3 regions of the Brevibacillus sp. HB2.2 genome follow, and region 1 is predicted to be linked to each of the others. Evidence: riboswitches for the same ligand, from Rfam matches in the RefSeq annotation. Region 1 holds a riboswitch; each other region holds the start of a gene.
What was found. Region 1 has a riboswitch for lysine ahead of HP401_RS17855 (aspartate kinase). Riboswitches for the same ligand answer to the same signal wherever they lie in the genome.
Positions count from the first base shown of each region.

Region 2: it holds a riboswitch for lysine, as region 1 does, so the genes downstream of both, dapD (2,3,4,5-tetrahydropyridine-2,6-dicarboxylate N-acetyltransferase) here and HP401_RS17855 (aspartate kinase) in region 1, are expected to answer to the same signal.
Region 3: it holds a riboswitch for lysine, as region 1 does, so the genes downstream of both, HP401_RS32285 (amino acid permease) here and HP401_RS17855 (aspartate kinase) in region 1, are expected to answer to the same signal.

Region 1 covers NZ_JABSUV010000023.1:97,078-104,243, reverse strand. The annotation lists gene HP401_RS17865 (succinate dehydrogenase cytochrome b558 subunit) at 1-481, opposite strand, end outside; gene HP401_RS17860 (YslB family protein) at 910-1,362, shown strand; gene HP401_RS17855 (aspartate kinase) at 1,412-2,653, opposite strand; lysine riboswitch at 2,885-3,072, opposite strand; gene uvrC (excinuclease ABC subunit UvrC) at 3,175-4,956, opposite strand; gene HP401_RS17845 (DUF2164 domain-containing protein) at 4,995-5,246, opposite strand; gene HP401_RS17840 (ABC transporter ATP-binding protein) at 5,371-6,084, opposite strand; gene HP401_RS17835 (ABC transporter ATP-binding protein) at 6,086-6,847, opposite strand; gene HP401_RS17830 (branched-chain amino acid ABC transporter permease) at 6,849-7,166, opposite strand, start outside.
Region 2 covers NZ_JABSUV010000015.1:10,249-17,414, forward strand. The annotation lists gene HP401_RS12845 (hypothetical protein) at 1-1,907, shown strand, start outside; gene HP401_RS12850 (hypothetical protein) at 1,971-2,165, shown strand; gene HP401_RS12855 (EcsC family protein) at 2,179-3,024, shown strand; gene HP401_RS12860 (GNAT family N-acetyltransferase) at 2,999-3,547, opposite strand; gene HP401_RS12865 (flavodoxin) at 3,616-4,056, opposite strand; lysine riboswitch at 4,197-4,386, shown strand; gene dapD (2,3,4,5-tetrahydropyridine-2,6-dicarboxylate N-acetyltransferase) at 4,478-5,188, shown strand; gene HP401_RS12875 (aspartate aminotransferase family protein) at 5,203-6,417, shown strand; gene HP401_RS12880 (N-acetyldiaminopimelate deacetylase) at 6,421-7,166, shown strand, end outside.
Region 3 covers NZ_JABSUV010000032.1:24,166-31,331, forward strand. The annotation lists gene HP401_RS32260 (hypothetical protein) at 18-416, shown strand; gene HP401_RS32265 (alpha/beta fold hydrolase) at 394-1,146, opposite strand; gene HP401_RS32270 (inositol monophosphatase family protein) at 1,326-2,126, shown strand; gene HP401_RS32275 (CGNR zinc finger domain-containing protein) at 2,157-2,714, opposite strand; gene HP401_RS32280 (DinB family protein) at 2,882-3,376, shown strand; lysine riboswitch at 3,461-3,646, shown strand; gene HP401_RS32285 (amino acid permease) at 3,760-5,208, shown strand; gene HP401_RS32290 (hypothetical protein) at 5,427-6,290, shown strand; gene HP401_RS32295 (hypothetical protein) at 6,439-6,630, shown strand; gene HP401_RS32300 (hypothetical protein) at 6,623-6,769, shown strand; gene HP401_RS32305 (TolC family protein) at 6,986-7,166, shown strand, end outside.

The sequences.
Region 1 (7,166 bases):
ACAGTCCGTTGGAGAAGTGGAAAGTCGTGCTAATAATCCCGATAGTGTAGAATACGATCATTGCAGGACTGCTCAAAATGTTTGCCATCATGTCAAAATCCACGTGTGCACCCATTGCTTTTTGGATACGGGTTTCCCAAACGTGCCAAACGATAAAAATGAGGGTAATGACTCCTGTAACACGTTGCCACAAGAACATTTGGTTTCGGAAGTAGCCGAAGTTCCCTACGTTTTGCTTTGCTTGGAACGCAATGTAGATACCGTAAATAGCGTGAAACAGGATCGGGAGGTAGATGAAAACAAATTCAAGCACCAATACGAATGGAACATTTTCAATCAAACCAACTGTTTGATTAAAAGCTTCGGCTCCACGGGTCGCTTGGTAGTTAGCTGTCAAGTGAAACAGCAGGAAGAGCCCGATCGGAAACAAACCAAGAAGTGAGTGGAGCTTGTGACTGAGAAAGCTATGGCCTTTCGCCATACAATGGTCCCCCTTTCAATGTATGTAACTCTCAATTTTGTGAAAAACGTCAAGCATCACCGCAAGCGGTCCAAAACGGCTTCGACCGTTTTGATAGACCTTTCCCCAATATCCTAACCCATTGCCTCACCCATTAGACATAGCAAAACCACCACGATCATTTTATGAACGGGATCTTGACGCTGTTCACAAAATGACTGCGTTCACTAGATCAAATGAATTTGTCGGAATGTGTCAAAATACGAGAAAAAGTTGGGCAAAACTATGACCAAATCCAATTGTACTCTTGTCGACACAGAGCGTCAAGACAATCAATGTACTAAATACATTGATAGAATAACTTTGTTTAGTCCAGCTATTTTTTCTATTCCGATGTCATGAATGCGTGTCCCTCCTCATAATCTAGTAAAGACAGGAGGGAAGCACATATGAAAGAGAAGGATCAGCTTGCAGCACTATTGCCGCCAGAGACCATTCCCTATGCAGAGAGAATGAATATGCCCTATCTTGGCTATCATCTTCTACGCGAAACGCTTACTAGCACCCTGCTAGGCGATAGTGAAAACCATATCCTCTATTGGATAGGAAAAAATATGGGCCGCCAAATCCCCATTCAATCCTCAACAGGCCCGATTATGCCTTTTATTCGGCTTGGATTAGGTCAGCTAGACGTCCTCGAGGAGAACGAGCAAACGATCGTCTATTCACTCAATCATTCCATTTTTAGCTATCAGTCTATAGAAAGACTAGGTTGCAGTCTTTCCTTTGAAGCCGGGATCATCGCAGGTATGATTGAGCAGTGGAAAGAAAAAGAAGCGTTCAGCAAAATCGAAATGGAAAACCCTTTAGACATACGCATCTCTGTACAAGTGGCGTCATGAACAAAATGCCCCCTCTACCTATAAGAAGGGAGAGGGAGCATCTATCTTTTTATACTCCGTGCACAACCGCGGTTTCCTCAACATCCAGACCATAGGCCGAATGAAGACTGCGAACAGCCAGCTCTGTCAAAGCTGCTGGAATGACGCAAGAAACCTTGATATCAGAAGTTGATACCATTTTAATAGAAATTTCTTTTTCTGCCAGAACGCGGAACATTTCGGCAGCTACCCCTGGATTGTTGATCATTCCAGAGCCGACAATGGATACTTTGGTCAAGCTTTCCTCGAAATCGACTTTTTCAAAGCCAAGCTCGTCTTTGTTTCTGTCCAGCGTATCCAGTGCTTTTTTCAGGTCATCCGCTGCAACTGTAAAAGAAATATTTGTAACAGTAGCATCATAAGAGCTTTGGATAATAATATCGACGTTCACCTGATTGTCCGCCAGCGTATTGAACAGACGGGAGAGCGTCCCGACCTTGGCAGGCATGCCGACAACCGTGATTTTCGCTACATCTTCATCGTGTGCAACTCCACTTACTACTCTTCCTGTTTCCATGTTGGCAACCTCCTCAACGTACGTACCATCTTCGGCAGTAAAGCTGGAGCGGACGACCAGCCTTACCTTGTATTTTTTCGCAGCCTCAACTGACCTAGGATGAAGAACCCCTGCACCGAGGTTCGCCAGCTCCAGCATCTCATCATACGAGATCGTATCCAGCTTGCTCGCAGCTGGAACCATTCGCGGATCAGCTGTATACACCCCGGACACGTCCGTAAAGATTTCGCATTTCTCAGCGTTCAAGCTGGCTGCGAGTGTAACCGCAGATGTATCCGATCCACCGCGGCCGAGCGTCGTAATTTCCCCTTCGTCACTGATCCCTTGGAATCCTGCCACGATCACCACACGACCACGACCGAGCTCGGATTGAATCCGCTCTGGATCAATCTGCTTGATCCGTGCTCGTCCGTGAATCGCCTCTGTGGTGATTCCAGCTTGCCAGCCCGTAAGAGAAATGGCATCGTAGCCTTTTGTATGCAAGGCCATTGACAAAAGCGCGATCGATACCTGCTCCCCCGTGGTCAGCAGCATATCCATTTCACGCTCAGATGGGTATGCGCTAATCTGCTTGGCCATGTCTACCAACACGTCAGTAGATTTCCCCATTGCAGAAACAACAACTACCACATCATGCCCTTCCTCTTTATAGCTGATAATTCGATCCGCAACTCGTAAAATTCGCTCAATGGTACCTACAGAGGTGCCTCCGTATTTCTGCACGATCAACCCCATGCGGCTTCTCTCCCTTTTTCTCATATCCAATATTGGTATTTATCTCGTATCGTATGGTTTTTCACTATTCTCTCTATAAGGAAAAGTCTTACATTTTTATTTTACAAAAAAGGCACCGACAAGGAATAAGACCTGCCGCTGCCTAGTGTTTCGACATACCGGTTCCTCCCTCCCAATACACGCGGACAACGAAGATTGACAGTTATCACCATCAAAACTCACATTGACACACCGTGAGATAGCTCTCCATCTGACAATTGGTCATTGTGCAGATGACAGTCCTGCATTTGTTCAACGCAGACCCAGCATGGAGAAAAGCGGGTTTCCCTCCACACTTCGGCGAATTCCCCTTTCCCGTCCCCTTCACAGATACCCGATCTCAGGGTGGTACTCTTGGTTTTCGCGCCTCTACCTCACTCCATAATGGAAGTGAGGCTAACTATTCTGTTTGAATCGGATTATAACATGAGTCTAAAAATGGATCAATTCCTTTTTAAAGGTTGTTCCAAAAGTCACACTGGCTACGTGTCTAGCTTGCGCAGATGCCCGATGATTTCTTTTGCCAGCTTGTCGCCAATTCCCAATTGGCGGAAGTCCTCAACGGTCGCCTCGCGCATTTTTTTCAACGAGCCAAAATGAGAGAACAACAGCTTGCGCCGCTTTTCACCAATACCCGGGATCTCATCCAACTGCGAGGAAAGCATTGTTTTTGTCCGGGATTGTCTGTGGAACGTAATAACAAAACGGTGGACTTCATCCTGGATGCGCTGCAACAAATAAAACTCATAGCTGTCACGTCTAAGATTTACAGGCTCTGGCGGATCTCCGTACATGAGCTGAGCAGTGCGGTGCTTCTCATCCTTCGCCAGACCACAGACAGGAATATAGAGACCTAGCTCGTTTTCCAGCACGTCCATAGCTGCACTGATTTGGCCTTTACCACCATCGATCACAATCAGGTCGGGCATTGGCTGGTTTTCTTTCAGCAGACGAGAGTAACGACGGCGAACGACTTCGCGCATGGAGCCGTAATCATCTGGTCCCTCTACGGTTTTGATCTTGAATTTGCGGTATTCCTTTTTGTCAGGGCGGCCGTCTGTAAACACAATCATCGCAGACACTGGCTCTGTTCCCTGAATGTTGGAGTTGTCAAACGCTTCAATTCGATGAGGAACCGGAATCCCTAAAATGTGACCGAGATTGTGTACTGCTTGGACCGTACGAGCATCGTCCTTGGACATCAGCGCGAACTTCTCCTGCAAAGCAATACGGGCGTTCTCGGTAGCCATCTTCACGAGCTCATGCTTTTTGCCTCTTTTCGGAGCATGGACTTTGATGCCCAACCACTCAGCCAAAAGCTCCGGCTCACTCTCTTGCGGGAGCAGTATTTCTTTTGGCAGCGCATTTTGCTTGTCGTAGTAGAACTGGCTCACATAAGACATGAAGTCCTCGGTTTCGCTTCCATAGTATGGAAAGGAAGTCGTCTGACGCTCGATCATCTTCCCTTTTCGCATATAAAACACCTGGATGCACATCCAGCCTTTTTCCACGGCAAACCCGATAATGTCGCGGTCTATCGTATCGGTGAACGTGATCTTCTGCTTCTCCATTACGGCTTCGATGCTCTTGATCTGATCACGATATTCCTTGGCTCGTTCGAACTCCATGTTTTCTGCGGCTTGCAGCATTTTTTCCGTGAGGGTTTGCTTCATTTCCTCATGGCCACCATCGAGGAACTGGCTGATTTGATCCACCAAACGCTGGTTTTCCTCTGCCGATACCTCGTACACACAGGGCGCAAGACATTGTCCCAAATGATAGTAAAGACAAACCTGCTTGGGCATATTGCGACATTTTCGCAACGGATAGAGCCGATCCAGCAGCTTCTTCACCTCGGAGGCATCTCCGGCATTCGGATAGGGCCCGAAATACTTAGCTTTATCTTTTAATACCTTACGGGTAATCTCCAGGCGTGGCTGCGCCTCGTTCGTAATTTTGATGTACGGATACGTCTTGTCATCGCGGAGCATGACATTGTAGCGCGGGTCGTGCTCCTTGATCAGGTTGCACTCGAGGATAAGGGCCTCAATCGCTGAGGATACCACAATGTACTCAAAGTCCACGATCTCACTGACCAACAGCTGCGTCTTCCCGTTATGACTGCCTGTAAAATACGAGCGGACGCGGTTTTTCAGCACCTTGGCTTTTCCGACGTAAATGATTTCCCCGCTCGCATTTTTCATCAGGTAGCAGCCTGGTTTATCTGGCAGGACGGCCAGTTTATCTTTTAAGGAGCTGTTCATGGCTGCTCCCTCCTCTTTGCTCTATATCTGCCTAGCATCTATTTGTTCTTGTGGATTGGCTTTTCCAATACATACAGTTCATCTTCTAAGGAACTCATCCGTTCCATCAGCAGCTTGCGGCTGTCTTGCACCCCTTGATTGTAATAGAAAGGGCCGAGCTCTTTTGAAAAAAAGGCAATCAACTCTTCCGTCTCCAAATTGCCGAGTGTCTCCGACCGTTCTTCTTTAAAATAGCGTTGTACTTGATGAACAAGATATTCCATTTGCTCTCTCGTCAATTTGGTTGGCATCGTATCCGGCTTCCTTCCCATTTCGCATCATAAGAGAATATACGTTCTATTCTTCATAGTACCATGGAATCCATACGAAAAAAACTGCCGCCTCATTCCATGGCGACAGTTTTTATAGGCAGACCTAGTGTTTGCGACCGCCCAAATATGCTTCTTTTACACGCTCGTCGTTTAACAGCGCTACTCCTGTGCCGTCCAATACGATTTGCCCAGCCTCCAGCACATACCCGTAATCAGCGATTTTGAGGGCCTGCTTGACATTTTGCTCCACGATCAGGACGGTCGTACCTTCTGCATTGATTTCTTTGATCACCTTGAAAATGTCTGCCACCACAATGGGAGCCAAGCCCATTGACGGCTCGTCCAAAAGCAGCAGCTTCGGTCGAGACATCAATGCGCGGGCAATGGCTAGCATTTGCTGCTGACCACCAGACATCGTCCCTCCCAATTGGGAAAGACGCTCCTTGAGGATGGGGAACCACGTCATCATCTTCTCCATGTCGTCCTTGATGCCTTGTGCATCGTTGCGCTGGAATGCGCCCATCTCCAGGTTTTCCAGTACGGTCATCTTCCCGAGAATTGCACGCCCTTCTGGAACCAACGCCAGCCCGGCTTTCACGATCTGATGGGGCCTCGAACCCTCGATGCATTGACCACAAAACGTAATCGTCCCTGCTTCAGGCTTCAGTTGACCTGCGATCGTACGCATAGTTGTGGTTTTGCCCGCTCCATTCGCCCCGATTAGCGAGACGATTTTGCCCTTCGGCACTTCCAGCGTTATCCCGCGAATCGCCTTGATTTGACCGTAGGAGGTCGTCAAGTTTTGTATGTTCAGCATCTTATTCGTCCTCCTTGCCGAGGTAGGCTTCAATCACATCTGGATTGTTTTGTACCTCTGCTGGTGTGCCGTCAGCAATTTTGACCCCAAAGTTGATGCATACGACCTTTTCACACAGATTCATGACCAATCCCATATCGTGTTCGACCAACAAAACAGTCGTTCCATCATCGCGAATTTTTTTGACCAGCTCCATGAGTGCTTTCGTCTCGGTCTCGATCATCCCGGCAGCAGGCTCGTCCAATAGCAAGAGTTTTGGTTCAGTAGCCAGTGCCCGTGCAATCTCCAGACGCCGTTGTTGACCGTACGCCAATGTATCCGAGCGGACGTCAACAATGTCAGACAAGCCTACGAATTCGAGGAGCTCCTCTGCTTTTTTGGTCACCGCCTTTTCTTCCGCACGTTGTCCCGATGTTTTCAAAAGGGAAGCCCAGAAGCCGGCCTTCATGCGCGAATGACATCCTACCTTCACGTTGTCCAACGCACTCATGTGACCGAATAAGCGAATATTTTGGAACGTCCTTGCAATCCCCATTTCGGTAATTTTGTTAGGCGCCATTCCATTTAGCTTCTGTCCGGCAAAAGTAAAGGTTCCCGTCGTTGGTTCGAATATGCCCGTCGCCATATTGAAAATGGTCGTTTTCCCCGCACCATTCGGACCAATCAAGCCGACAATCTCACCCTCTCCTACAGTAAAAGAAACGTCACGAAGAGCGGTGATGCCGCCAAAGCTTTTTCCTACGTTCGCAAGTTCCAGCAACATCTTATACTCCCCCCTTCGCTTCCTTGTCGGATGACTTGCCCCGACGACGCTTGAACAGCTTTTGGAACGTGTCGGCACCAATCAAGCCATGCGGGCGGAACGCCATTACACCGACCATGATCAAACCGTACATGAGCATTTTGTACTCGGCCAAACCACGCAGCACCTCCGGCAATGCTGTCAAAACAAAGGCACCGAATAGCGGCCCCCAAACCACTTCACTGCCGCCAATAACGGCATAGGACAAGATTTCGACTACTTTATGATAGTTAAAATCATCAGGAGTAATCGTCGTCGTAATGTGGGCGAACAATCCTCC
Region 2 (7,166 bases), on a different contig from region 1:
AGCAGCCTGTTCACGATATGGTTATCTTTAACGATTATCAGGTTGCAGGACTGGATTCAAATGGTTGGAACTGGGTGAAGAATGATGAGTTTATTCTTCCTCCCGAGACACCACTTGATATTGACGTGATACAGACTACTTATGGAACTGGCACCAACATCAATCGGAAGCAAGTTTTATTGGATGGCGTAGAGTTACCGGAGTATCAAGCCGAAAATACCTCGTCACAAACTACTTTTAAATGGCAAGTACCTCGGTTTACCATTCCAGCACAAAAGCTGTCTGCTGGATCGCATACCTTGACCTTTGTTGTGACAGATGCCAAAGGGAAGAGCAGCACAGTGCATGTGCGATTTCTGGTAGAGGCCATAAATTACCCGAGCATATTTAACGGGGAAAAGGCAGAGGGAGAACCAGTACCAAGTGGCGGGCAAACGGCGATTTTTGGAATGATGGGTTCACACGACTTTACCAGTTCTGTACGGGGCACGTGGAAATTAACAAATAAGTCCACGAGTACAGAGATGAGGTCTGTTCAAGAAACAATATTTTCGACGGGGACATTGTTGACGGGGCAGTATGAGCTCCTCTTTGTTCCAGATGATACAACCATGTCACCTTGGATGACAACGATTCAAGTAGGCGTTGCAGAGCTGTACATGGGAACGGATGCAAGCGGTCAAAAGCTGACGCAAGATCAGAAAATAACAGCTCCAGCAGCACCAGGGAAGGTTCCATTGTATTCGCCAATCCCAGGAAGATGGTCGGTGAACGGGACAGGACAAACCTTGACAGACGCGCAACATTTTGAGGTGGACATTCCTGAGAGATTGGCTGGAATCACAATCGCTGTCACGTTTGAGCCTGTTTCGGGGCAAAAAGAGAAATCGTCTTTGTGGGGCGATACTTCGGCGACAACGGTTCAAATAGAAATACCAGGTGCACCAAATGCCTGCGGCCCTGCTGGTGGAAATGTCACGATGGATGTGTTGATGAAGCAAAACGAAAAATCAACACCGACGGTAGAAAAGATGAACCTGTATTCCTCTGATAATACAGTCAAGCTGTATCAGAATCCTGTTCATGTGATCTGGCTGACCACTGCTGCCGAGCACATTGAAAAGGGAAGTGAAGCGGATGATGATGAGGGGCCGGGTGTATGGGCGATCGATAACGTCATTGCCGATGAGAGCAAATTGAATTGGGATCACACGGGATTGCTGTTGTCCGGCTACAAGCCAGGTCGCTACAAAGTCAACTACTATAGTAAAAGAGACCCAGCGCAAGTCTGGTGCGGCTATGTTCAAGTGATAGAAGATTCGCCTCCAATCAAGTCGTATCCGGCATGTGAGCAAGGGGATACAGGTGTGAGTCCGCCAAGTTCGCCAAGTTCGCCACTTCTTCTTCGAAGCGAGAGCGGCAAGGAATACCGGGACGGACAAAAGATTACCGTGAATGCAGGCGATGATCTCGAAATGGAAGACCTAAGGCTGATCGCTACTCATGCTGAGCTAGTCGGATCCAAAAAGATTAGGGATAAGAGCGAAAAGAAGTCCTACTATATGCCGAAATTTGAATGGAAACATGGCGAGATCGGTATTGGTGCCAACCGGAAGCACAGTAATGGTACCATTTCCTCAGAAAATCGGATCGAGATCTTTTTCGGGGAAGAAGAGATCGCCAGCATCAAGCCCAGCAAAGGTGATGGCGACGATAGCGAGGGACTTGAATCACTGAATTTGAACAGGTATATCGATACGGATAAGCCTGGGGAATACAAGATCAAGGTAACGAATACGCTCAGCAATAAGACCTGCACGGTTATCAACTCCAAAAGAAAGTACACGAAGAAAAATGATGTAAATGAGCGTAATGAAACATTGACGCTTACAATTGAAGTGAAATAGTAGATAGGAAAACCCCCTTGCATTTTGGCATGGGGGTTTTCGACTACAAGGGGAGGAAGTTCTGTGACAAATGAACAGAAGGTAATCTTGGAAAAGTTCGGCTTTCGGATCGAAGGAGAGCAAGTGAAACATTTGAAGCTGGGGATCGTAAGAAATATAAAAGAATTCGTCTGCCACCCCACGCCAGAAGAGTTGCAGGACTATATCAAGTCCATCTTGCGCAACCAATGTCAGTGGAAGCGAGGAGAATCTGAGTGAGCAGGCAGGGAGGTTGTTGGGGTTGAAAGAGTCTAGCGAGACATTGGTTACGGCCTTACGCGAAGTGGAGGACTGGGAGAAGGACCAGAACGACTTGTGGTTCTGGGAAAAGCTTGGCAGACTTCCTTTTGTTCTCTTGGATCGGATTACGCCTGCATTTGTTCAGGAGAAGCTGGGAAAAGCCGTAGATGAAATGGCAGCCTTTCTCGAGACAGGTGGGACTTATTTGGTGCAGGATGAATCGATATACAAGCGGTTTGACAAACGGTTAGAGGCTTCTGTAATTGGCAAAGAGGAGATTGCTGCTGTACCGCTTACAATCATGAATGATGTCGCAATGGAGCTGAAGGATTCACGTGCGAATTTTGCCACAGTACAAGGTGCGACGACTGGCTTCGGGGGGATATTTACCCTTGCGATCGATATCCCGCTATTGATGGGAACATCCCTAAAAGTATTACAAGAGATGGCGCTTGCCTATGGCTATCGACCGGAAGAGAAGAGGGAGCGGCTGTTTGTCGTCAAATGCTTACAATTTGCTTCATCAGACATCGTAGGGAAAAAAGCGATACTCGCTGAGCTCTCCCGCTTTGATGAACCAAGTGCGCAGAGAGAGGTAATGGCACAATTGCAGGGATGGCGTGAAGTCGTGGTTACGTACACAGAAAACTTCGGGTGGAAAAAGTTATTTCAAATGGTGCCTATTGCGGGTATTTTGTTCGGAGCGTATTTAAATCGCTCAACCGTAAAGGATGTCGCCGAAGCGGGGATGATGCTGTACCGCAAACGGCGCATCCTGGAGCGGCTGCGCGAGATTGAAAAGAGCATGGAGCTTACACAGACCACTCCTCAGCAGTAAGAGCGTAGATGAGATGGTCCTCCCATACACCGTTAATTTGCAAATAGCGTAGCGATAGCCCTTCCTGGCGAAACCGGTTTTTTTCCAAGACACGAATGGAAGCTTGGTTGCGAGGCATGACAGCCGCTTGTACCCTGTGTAGCCCAACATCCGTTAGAGCAAAGCGAAGGGCAAGATTTACAGCTAGTGTTGTATAGCCTTTGCCATTGCAGGCCTGATCCATGAAGTAGCCAATCGTCGCATTTTGCCATGCGCCGCGTGCGACATTCGACAACGCTACACGTCCAATCATCTTTTCAGATTCCCGGGAGAATACACCAAAAGCATAGGCAGTACCACGTTCAAAATCATTCTGTGCTTGCGAAATCTGTTCTTGCTGTGCTGGAAGGGTCAGAAATGAAGCGGGGCGGATCGGTTCAAATGGTTGGAGAAATTCATGATTACGCAGCCGAAGCTCTAGGAGCTCGGCTGCGTCTTGTTGATGGAGAGGCCGTAACAGAATCTCGTCTGTATGTAGTGACATGAGATCAATCCTCCTTAAAAAGTTGGATTGATAGTATAGCATGTGCCAAAGTATTTGGGAAACATCGATTAGCCGAGCAATTCAGCAAACGATACCCCGAATGCTTTGCAAGTTTCCACTTCTTTTGCTGTAGGAGAAAGCTCGATTTTCAAACCTTCCAGAGGAGTTTCAGCGCCACGCTCACTCGCCTTTTTCAGCAAAATATCAACAGCGGCACCGACATGCTCGTAAGCGGAATCGCAAGAGCCAAAAGCAACAACCTTTTTCCCACTAAGGTCAATATCGTCCATTTCCTCATAAAAATCCAGGCATTCATCTGGGAGTTCGCCATCGCCCCATGTGTAGGCACCAAGCAAGATTCCGTCGTAAGCCTCGAGTTCTTTTGCATTCGCGTCCATTACTTCTTTTATCTCCAGCTCAGCACCAGTTGAACGAATACCTTCTGCAATTGCTTCAGCAATTTCCTGTGTATTCCCTGTCATGCTCGCGTATACCATCAAAATGCTCATAAAACGTAAAACCTCCAATTAGATAATGAGTATCATTCTCACAAATAAAATTAATGAAAATGAGAATCGTTGTCAATAACTTTTTTCATCTTGCCACGTTTCATTGATTTTGGTAGAGTTAAATAAAATTAATATAATGTACACTAAATAGAGGTGCGCCGAAGAAGAGTAAGCCTTTTCGCAATCTGCCAGGGGGCAGGAGAAGGAAGAAAGGCTAAAGCGCCGAAGCTTTTGCTATGCCCCTACGTAGCACAGGCTGGGGTGTTTCATGAAAAATGAACATCCTGTCACAAGGGACCTTACATCTTTTTGTGGAGCGCTATTTATGATTTGCTTACGTAGTATCAAAAGCAATGAGATAGCGAATGCACTCATTGCTTTTTTTGTTTTACCATGCTGTTATTTTGAGGAGGATGTAACAATGAACATGATGGATGCTAACGAAATTATCGCGTTTATTCAAAAAAGCGAAAAGAAAACACCTGTGAAGGTATATGTGAAAGGGAACCTGGAGGGAATCGACTTTGGTGCGAGCTCTAAAGCCTTCATTACTGGTCCGACTGGTGTTGTTTTTGGTGAGTGGAAAGAGATTGAGCCAGTACTCGCTGCTAACGCAGACAAAATTGAAGATTATGTAGTAGAAAGCGATCGTCGCAACTCCGCTATTCCATTGCTGGATACAAAAGGGATTCAAGCGCGTATTGAGCCAGGCGCAATTATCCGTGACCAAGTGACAATCGGTAACAATGCGGTCATCATGATGGGTGCTTCCATTAACATCGGTGCAGTGATCGGTGAAGGTACGATGATTGATATGAATGTTGTAGTAGGTGGACGCGGAACCATCGGGAAAAACTGCCACATCGGCGCTGGATCGGTTATCGCAGGCGTTATCGAGCCGCCGTCTGCACAGCCAGTTGTTGTCGAGGATGATGTTGTCATCGGAGCAAATGCTGTCATTCTGGAAGGTGTACGCGTAGGAAAAGGTGCTGTTGTTGCAGCAGGTGCTGTCGTCATTGAAGATGTACCTCCATACGTAGTAGTGGCGGGAACACCTGCACGTGTGATCAAGCAAATCGATGAAAAAACTCGTTCCAAGACAGAGATCAAGCAGGAGCTACGTCAGCTGTAAGGGAGAGAGTGCACATGGACTGGCGTTCGCTCGATGAACAATATATCGTCTCCTCTTATAAAAGAATTCCGATTGCCATAGAGAAAGGCGAAGGAAATTACTTGTACGATACGAATGGGAAGAGTTATCTCGACTTGTTTACTGGACTCGCGGTAAACGTTTTGGGGCATTCTCATCCGCGCATTGTACAGGCTCTGCGTGAGCAGGGAGAGCGCTTCTTGCATATTTCCAATGTATTTTTAAACAAGCCGGCTATTCGATTAGCGGAGCGTTTGGTTGCAAACAGCATCAGCGGTAAGGTGTTTTTCACCAACTCTGGTGCGGAGGCCACAGAGTCTGCGATCAAGCTGATTCACAAATGGACGAAAAACGAGGGAGCAGGTCGTGAAGGCATCGTTGTTTTACGCAACAGCTTTCACGGGCGAACACTTGGAGCAGTACGTCTGACGAGGCAGGCTCACGTCTATCAAGACTTTCCTCAGCCAGCTTTTCCTGTTTATGAACTGGATGTGGAGGACACGGCAGGATTGCGAGCGATTTGCCAGGAGGCAAGACCCGCTGCGGTCCTTATGGAGCCAGTCTTGGGTTCCGGCGGTGTCGTGCCACTAACAGAAGCGTTCTTGCGAGAGGTAGCTGCCATCTGTGAACAAGAAGGCATGCTCTTTGTCATGGACGAAATCCAGACAGGAATGGGCAGAACAGGAAAGCTGTTTGCTTATGAGCATGCAGGCGTAGCGCCAGATCTCATCCTATTCGCCAAAGGCATAGGGGGAGGGCTACCTCTCGGCGGTGTCATCGCTGGTCCAAAGCTGATGAACCAGTTCAAACCGGGGGATCACGGAACGACATTCGCACCATCGCCATTGTCTGCTGCCCTGGGGAATGTCGTGTTGGACGAATTGCTTAATCCAGCCTTCATCGCTCATGTAGAAGAAGTGATTGCGTACCTGTGGTCGGGCTTGGAAGCGTTGCGAACGCGTCTTCCAGATCAACTGCAATCCCTTCGCGGAAAAGGCTTGATGGTTGGAATTCCGCTCTCTTCCACCCCGGAAGAGGTAAGCCACTTGCAGCAAGCATTGCTTGACGAAGGAATCCTTGTAGACGTGACCCAGAAAACGATTGTTCGTCTGCTTCCGCCACTGACGTTGACAAAAGCCGATGTCGACCGTTTCCTTGCTGTGTTTGAAGAGCAATTAACAGCAAGAACAGGTACGAAAAAGGAGGCGTAGAACATGACGACTTCCTTGTTTACACAAATTCGCCGAGATTTGCACCAAATACCGGAGCCAGGCTTCGCTGAAGTGAAGACGCAGCAATACTTGCTCGATTATTTGAAAAAGCTGCCTCAGGAGCGAATCGAGATCAAAACGTGGCGGACAGGCATTTTGGTCAAGCTGGCAGGAACAAAGCCAAAACGACTAATTGCCTGGCGGACGGATATGGATGGCCTACCGATCGTAGAGGAAACGTCCTATCCGTTTCGATCGCTTCATGAAGGGTATATGCATGCTTGCGGCCATGACATGCATATGGCAATCGCTCTTGGCCTCCTGACGCATTTTACTGAGCATTCGATCGCAGATGATTTGCTGTTCCTCTTCCAGCCGGCAGAAGAAGGCCCTGGCGGTGCTTGGCCGATGATGGAAAGTGAAGAGTTTGCAGAGTGGCGACCGGACTGCATTTTTGCCCTGCATATCGCGCCAGAATACCCAGTTGGTCAAATTGCGACAAAGCCAGGAATTTTGTTTGCCAACACTTCTGAGTTGTACATTGATCTAGTCGGCAAAGGGGGGCATGCAGCCTTCCCTCATAAGGCGAATGACATGGTGGTTGCAGGAAGCCATCTGGTGACACAGCTTCAATCGATTATTTCGCGCAATATCGATCCATTGGATTCTGCCGTCGTAACGATTGGCAAGCTGGAGAGCGGGACGAAGCAAAACATCATCGCGGAGAAGTCCAGGCTAGAAGGGACGAT
Region 3 (7,166 bases), on a different contig from region 1:
GCAGGAGGCGATACCTGATGAAACGAGTCTTTATTGCTGGTGATGCATACACGACTCATTTTTTTGATCTCGCCTTGGAACAAGACGAGGAGCTGTCGCTGTTACCCTCTTTGCAGGTAGCCAGCTATCACGTGGCCCGCTTTGCTCTCATCATGCGAGATGACGGCCTTAGTGGTCTCGGTATTTTTCCTGGAGACGCCCTCTTGATCTCAGACTTTTCGATGGAGCCTGTAAAAGACAGACCTGTGTTGATCCGACAGGAGGGGCAGTTCCTTGTGCGCATTGCAGCAGACGTCAATCCATTGGAATGTCTGTTTACAACCACACGCGAGCAAGACACGCCCATGCTACTCCCCTCGGAAAATATTCGTATTACAGGTGTTGTATCCGGGATTATTCCACGTTCATCATCGTGACCTCATTAAGCAGCCAATCCTTGATTGCTGCCACCGTTTGCTGCCACTGCTCCTGCGGAGTAATGGCAGCGGGCTTGTCACCCTCCTGCGATCCATAGCTTCCGAACTGGGAGTGGTTTCCCCCTTCTATAGTCATGTACACCGTACGCTCCGGCAAATATTGCTTGCTCTCATCAAACCTTTCCATATTAATCACACCGTCGCGAGACCCGAGCAAAGACAGCACAGGCAAATTCACCTTCTTTAGGTTCCCCTGACTGTTCGGATACGCTCCCAGTAAAAACACGCCGTTGATTCGGTCCGGGTGGTTTGCTGCGAATTGAGCTGCCATAGTACCACCGAGCGAATGTCCTCCGATGACAAACGTTTTATTCGGGTACGCCTTTAATACTTGTGTAGCTCTCGTCATATCACTTACAGCCAAATTCAGCGGCATTCGTGCGAGAAAAACATGGTAGCCGGAGCCTGCCAAGGAACGGGCAATCGGTGCATAGCTCTCCGGTTTGACGAGTGCTCCCGGATATAAGATGAGTCCCGGTTCGCGTGACTCCCCGCCTTGGAAGATAATCCAGTCATTCGTATCCATGACTGTTATCCCTTCACCGCCTTGCATGGCCGTTAGTGCTGCCTGATCGGGCTGATATGGCTGCAAATACCATATAGCCAGACAAATCGCTGCAAGTGTCACCAATACGAGTGCCTGGAACCATTTTTTACGCGCTTGACTCATCCTGCCCACCTCCTTTCCGCCCCTATGTATGATGCTACTTATTATGTCTCAAACACGCTGCACATGTGCATAAATTGTGAATCTCGACATTTCCGTAGTGTTGACGAGCTGATTTTTACGTAGTAGTATTCAAACATACTACCTGATTTTCACCAAAAAGAGAAGGGATGGGAATTGTTATGAACCTACAGGATGTGCAATTTTGCGAGGAACTGGTAAGAAGTGTTGGAATGGAGCTGCTAGTGGAATTTGAAAAAGGCGCGCCCTGCCACAGCAAGGAAGCAATGGCTAAACGCTTCGATGAGGTGAATCCCGTGGTTGAAGCTCGATTAATGCGCTCATTATCCGAGCGGTTCCCCACCTATCAATTCTCTGACGCCGAATTCGATCTGGCTGCACAGGAAAAGCCTGAATTCACAAGTCCTTATTGGGTGATGGATGCAATCGATGGAGCCGTTCACTTTCTACAAAAAATGCCGATGTGGGCTACTTCCCTCTGCCTGATTGACGGTGGACGCACGGTTGTTTCTTTTGTCTATGATCCATGCCGTGATGAACTGTTTACAGCAATTGGCGGGCGTGGAGCTTTTTTAAACGGACAAAAAATCAGTACCTCATCCAAATCGCTGCTGAGTGAGTGCATTCTAGGGACGATCTTTGCTTCCTCCGAGCCGATGAACCTCTTGGTCGGAAAGTATACAGCGAATTCCTTGACGCGAGTGATGCCAGAAGCTTTTGCCATCCGCATGCAAGGCGCGGTATCACTCCATCTGGCCTATGTGGCGTGCGGACGACTCGACGGTTACTGGGAATACGGTGAAGGGGTGTATGATTGGCTGGCTGGTGCTCTTTTGGTCCAGGAAGCCGGAGGCAAAATTACGGATACACAGGGGAATGATTTTTGCTGGAAAAGCACAGGCATCGTAGCAGCTGGCTCGACCATCTACCCTCAGCTGATCCAATTGACCCCAGCTTCATAATGAACAGAAAAAAGGGTGAGCCTATGCGCATCACCCTTTCTCCTTTTTCCGCTCACGAAAACGGCGTACCTTCATCAGGTTTCCGCACATTTTGTCATCGCACCAGCGGCGCACCCGGTTGCGGCTTTCATCATAAAACACCCAGCGGCAATCCTCGTTGTCACATATTTTGATTCGCTCCAGATGCTGCGGGGCAAGCAGCTCCGCGAAAGAAGCCGCAATTTGTGCCATGACGAGGGGCCAGCCCTCTGCTTGACTGGATTGCTTTTGCCTGTAGCCGCCCTCCTCATCTACATACAACACCTGTGTATGAAAAGGGGCGAGAGCCAACACTTTGTTCAATTCCGCAAGGTCCTCCTCTTGAAATCGGTCTCCACGGACAACGGCTTCCAGCATACGTCTCAAACGCTCCCGCAATTGCAAAAGAGACGCGGCATACGCCTCATTCATCGGCAGCGGAGCGGTTAGGTTGTATGTTTGCAAAAAGGATGACAGCCATTCCTGGTTCTCCAGGCGATTTTCCCAACGACCAGAACCGCGCCAATCCCGCCAATCACTATTTAAAAAATCGATACAAAGCCAGTCCATGTCATCCACTCTCCTGACGAAACCCTTCATTTTCTCTCTTGTATGACCATACAGGATATGGTAATCTTTATCCGTAACTACCGTAACCTAATTGACTAGTTACACCCTCATTTCTTATTGCTATTATAGCGTTTCATCAATCTGTTTCACAGACGAGGAGGAAGCGTATGAATCGGAAGGAATTGCTTTTGCACGGATGGGAATGTGCGTATGACAAGGAAGACTGGTATCCACCCCTAAAAGAAGTGCTTTCCGGGATATCAGCTGCGGAGGCTAGCTGGCGCCCTGTGGGAGAAGCTGCCAACACCATCTGGGAAAACGTCAGCCACCTTCTTTATTACAAAGAACGCCTGTTGCATCGTCTTTTGGGCACCGAATTCCCTGGCTCCGCGGAGACGAACGATGATACCTTCACCCCATCCGGTGGTCCCGCTGACGAAGACGCTTGGCAAGCTACCCTCTTGAAAATGGAAAGCGTCCACCGCCACATTCATGAACAGCTTTCCTTGCTGACGGATGAAGAGTTAAACCAGCTGGCTACCTATACACCCATTTACCAAAACGTAATGAGTCTTGTCTTGCATGATGCGTTTCATACGGGACAAATCGTCCAAGTTCGCAAGCTGCAAGGCTCCTGGCCTGCCAAACGCTCATTTGAATAACAAAATTTCACATTGATTAATCCCGAACAATCCTTTATAGTTGTTAAATCACATAATTTCATACATGTTATCCTCATCTTTCACGGTGGGGATAGAGGTCGCGGCTTTTATATCATCCTGTACGAGATTCAGAGAAAATCAATGACTCCAGGTAAGGAAAATCCGCCGAAGCTCATATCGCGTCTCTGTGCGATTGGGTTGGGGCTGTACTCGAAAGGGGCAGAACTGTCACGTTTGCATGCCAAGCAAACGTGGTGAGCTATCTTCAGTGAAGGCTTGGTGGGGATTGGATGATACCGCCCTATGCCATTTTTTTGGCTATGGCGGTTTTTTAATTTCCGACCTTCCTTCTCAAAAATCAAGAAAGGTCGTGCAAGCAGCTTATGTCACAAAATCAATTGCAACGTGGTTTGAAAGCCCGACACCTGACGATGATCGCCATCGGCGGCTCGATTGGGACGGGATTGTTTCTCGCGAGTGGAGGCTCGATTCATTCCGCCGGACCAGGTGGAGCTTTAGTCGCCTATCTCGCTATTAGTATCATGGTTTACTTTTTAATGACCAGCTTGGGGGAAATGGCAGCCTTTATGCCTGTTTCCGGTTCGTTTTCGACGTATGCCACACGGTTCGTCGATCCATCACTCGGCTTTGCTCTCGGTTGGAACTACTGGTACAACTGGGCGATAACCATTGCCGTCGAGCTGTCAGCTTCTGCACTCATTATGAAATATTGGTTCCCGGATACCCCAGCGATAGTGTGGAGCGCTTTGTTCCTCGGATTGCTGTTTGCCTTGAATCTCCTGTCTGTGAAAGCCTATGGAGAATCTGAATATTGGTTCGCCTTGATTAAAGTAGTAACGGTTATCATCTTTATTATTGTCGGTGTGTTGATGATTTTTGGCATTATGGGTGGTCAAGCAGTTGGCTTCCAAAACTTCACCAAAGGCGACGCGCCATTCAATGGCGGCTTCATGGCCCTGCTCGGTGTCTTTATGATTGCCGGATTCTCTTTCCAAGGAACAGAGCTGGTTGGTGTAGCAGCTGGGGAAAGCGAAGACCCTGCCCGCAATATTCCGAAGGCCATCCGTCAAATTTTTTGGCGCATCCTGCTCTTCTACATCCTCGCTATTTTGATCATCGGGTTGCTGGTTCCATACGATAATCCAAATCTGATCAGTGGCGACCTTACGGATATTGCGATCAGTCCGTTTACGATAGTATTTGAAAATGCCGGTTTTGCTTTTGCAGCATCCGTCATGAACGCGGTTATTCTCACGTCTGTATTGTCTGCTGGTAACTCTGGCATGTACGCCTCTACACGCATGCTGTGGAACTTGGCGAAGGAAGGAAAAGCACCAAAATGGTTCGCAAAAGTAACAAGTAACGGTGTACCAATCAATGCCTTGATCTTGACTGCGCTCATCGGCGCCCTTGCTTTTCTGTCCTCGCTGTTTGGGGATGGCGAAGTGTACGTATGGCTTTTGAATGCGTCCGGTATGTCAGGCTTCATCGCTTGGCTGGGAATTGCCATTAGTCACTACCGTTTCCGCAAAGCGTTTATCGCTCAGGGCCGAGACTTAAGCGAATTGCCTTATCGGGCAAAGTGGTTCCCGTTTGGACCGATTTTTGCCTTCATCATTTGCTGTATCGTTATTTTGGGGCAAAACTACTCTTCATTCATCGGGGGAACGGTCGACTGGTATGGCGTCCTGGTCTCTTACATTGGCCTGCCACTCTTCTTACTCATTTGGCTCGCTTATAAAATCAGCCAGAAGACCAAGGTCGTCCCTCTTGAACAAGTAGACTTCAGCATGGATGAGCACACGAAATAATCGAAGAAAAATACGGACTTCCGTTATCTGAACGGGAGTCCTTTTTCATGTTTGCCACCCTATTAAAAACTGCCCGAAAATAGCCGATAGTATAGAAAAGAAGCAATTGAGATCCGTTTCCTTCTGTTCTCACAACTCATACTAGTCATCTGATAAAGGGTAACCATGATCTCCCTGCCTTCACGACTGAACATGAATCCATGTGAGGAGAGTAGAACATGCAAATCCAATCGTATTCCCGCTACCTAACCCCCCAGCTCCAAACTAGCCAAACTGCACCTAAAATGGTGACGGGAACTAGTCTGGGATTGCCCAAGCCCGATACGGTAGACCTTCGTTCACACAAGGCACGCGAGCTACCTGCTGATGCCATCGAACATCACAGCGTCCAATTTTTCTTTAGCACTGAGATTAATGAGCGTTTGGATAAAATTTTCGCAGATAAGCCACCCGAGGCTCGCAAAGCCTTTGACCACATCCTGGAGCAAAACTTTTTCAACTCCCAATCCACCTACACCGATGAAGAAAGAGCTGCTTTGGTAGAAGTCGGTTTAACCCAAGGCAAATATTTGGCAGACCAATACATGGCTGATGAGAAAAATGCTGCTGAATTTTTGGATACCCTCCATCTGCTCGCAGGCGTTGCCAAAACACGAAAGGTTGACCCTGCAACTGGCAGTGTCAGCTACGTAGAGCTTCCGCAAAAACCACATGGGGCGCCGAACGACTATGTTAATCCATCCAAGCTGATGGAGCGGTATGACCCGGAAGCCTACAAAAAAATGCAAGCGACCACAACCAATCCAACAGAGAAAGTAAGCATGCTGATTCAATTCGTCAAAAAGCTGCAACATCGTCCAGACTGGATCACACAATACCGGAACGAACAAGCTACGCTTCTCTCCGATTTAAAAAACACAAAAATCACTAACCGCTTCGAGAATGTAAATACAAAGGATACCACTGAATTTGTTCGTCAAATGAATACGCTCACTGAAAATGCTTCCTTTTCTGCGATCACACCATTGTTACAAACGAATCTTGCTTCTTTTATGAAGAGCCTGGCCAAGAAAACGAGTTAACTGCACAAAGATGATCGGCACAGCCCCTCCCGAACTTTCTGGAACTGGGGCTGTTTTTTCTGGTGTAGTCCGGGTCCCATTGCTTTTCCATTTAAGGAAATGTACAGGCAGGTGGTGGATATACTAACCCGTAAAGGAGGAGACGAACATGGATGACAATCGCGAAAACGACCTGCCTGATTTCAAGCAACTGGATGACAGACTGATCGCTCAACCTCCCACGAGTCCAATACTCGCAATCCGTACCAATCTGGACAAGGAACCAAATGACGTCGACAATCCGTATGTGCAGCAAGACTCTACATCCACTGGACAAAATAAGGGGGAAGCAAATGACTGATCGTACCTCACAGGAAAAGCCCGACATGGGTTATAACGGAAGCAATATGCATGGTTACTCCCTTACGCCAAAGGAAGGGACATTGAACCAAACTGCCAAGTCGGCTACGGAAAACAAAGAAAACAGGGACAAAGAATAGTACTTTTCCCATTATGAAAAACAAATCCCCTTTGGGGAAACAGGCAGATGCTCACTTTGCCTTTTTCCGGAAGGGGATTTCTTTTGGGTTTTGGCCAAGAAAGTGGTGAAAAACATTTTTTTATTGACGAAATTGTATTGGAAATATATACTTTTCATGGATTTGATAATGAGAATCGTTATCAAGTTCTTTTATATATAATCAGGAGGTTGCCCCATGAAATCCAGGCTCTTCAAACACATTTATAGTACAACTTTAGTCACTTCTCTCCTTACAGGTGGTGCCCATTTTGCTCTGGCCGCTCCACTCGTGGCCACTACGGAACAGACGGATGTTTCCCCTTTGTCGCTAAATTTCGCAGTCGAACAGGCAATAAAGAACAGCGTTGATCTGGAGC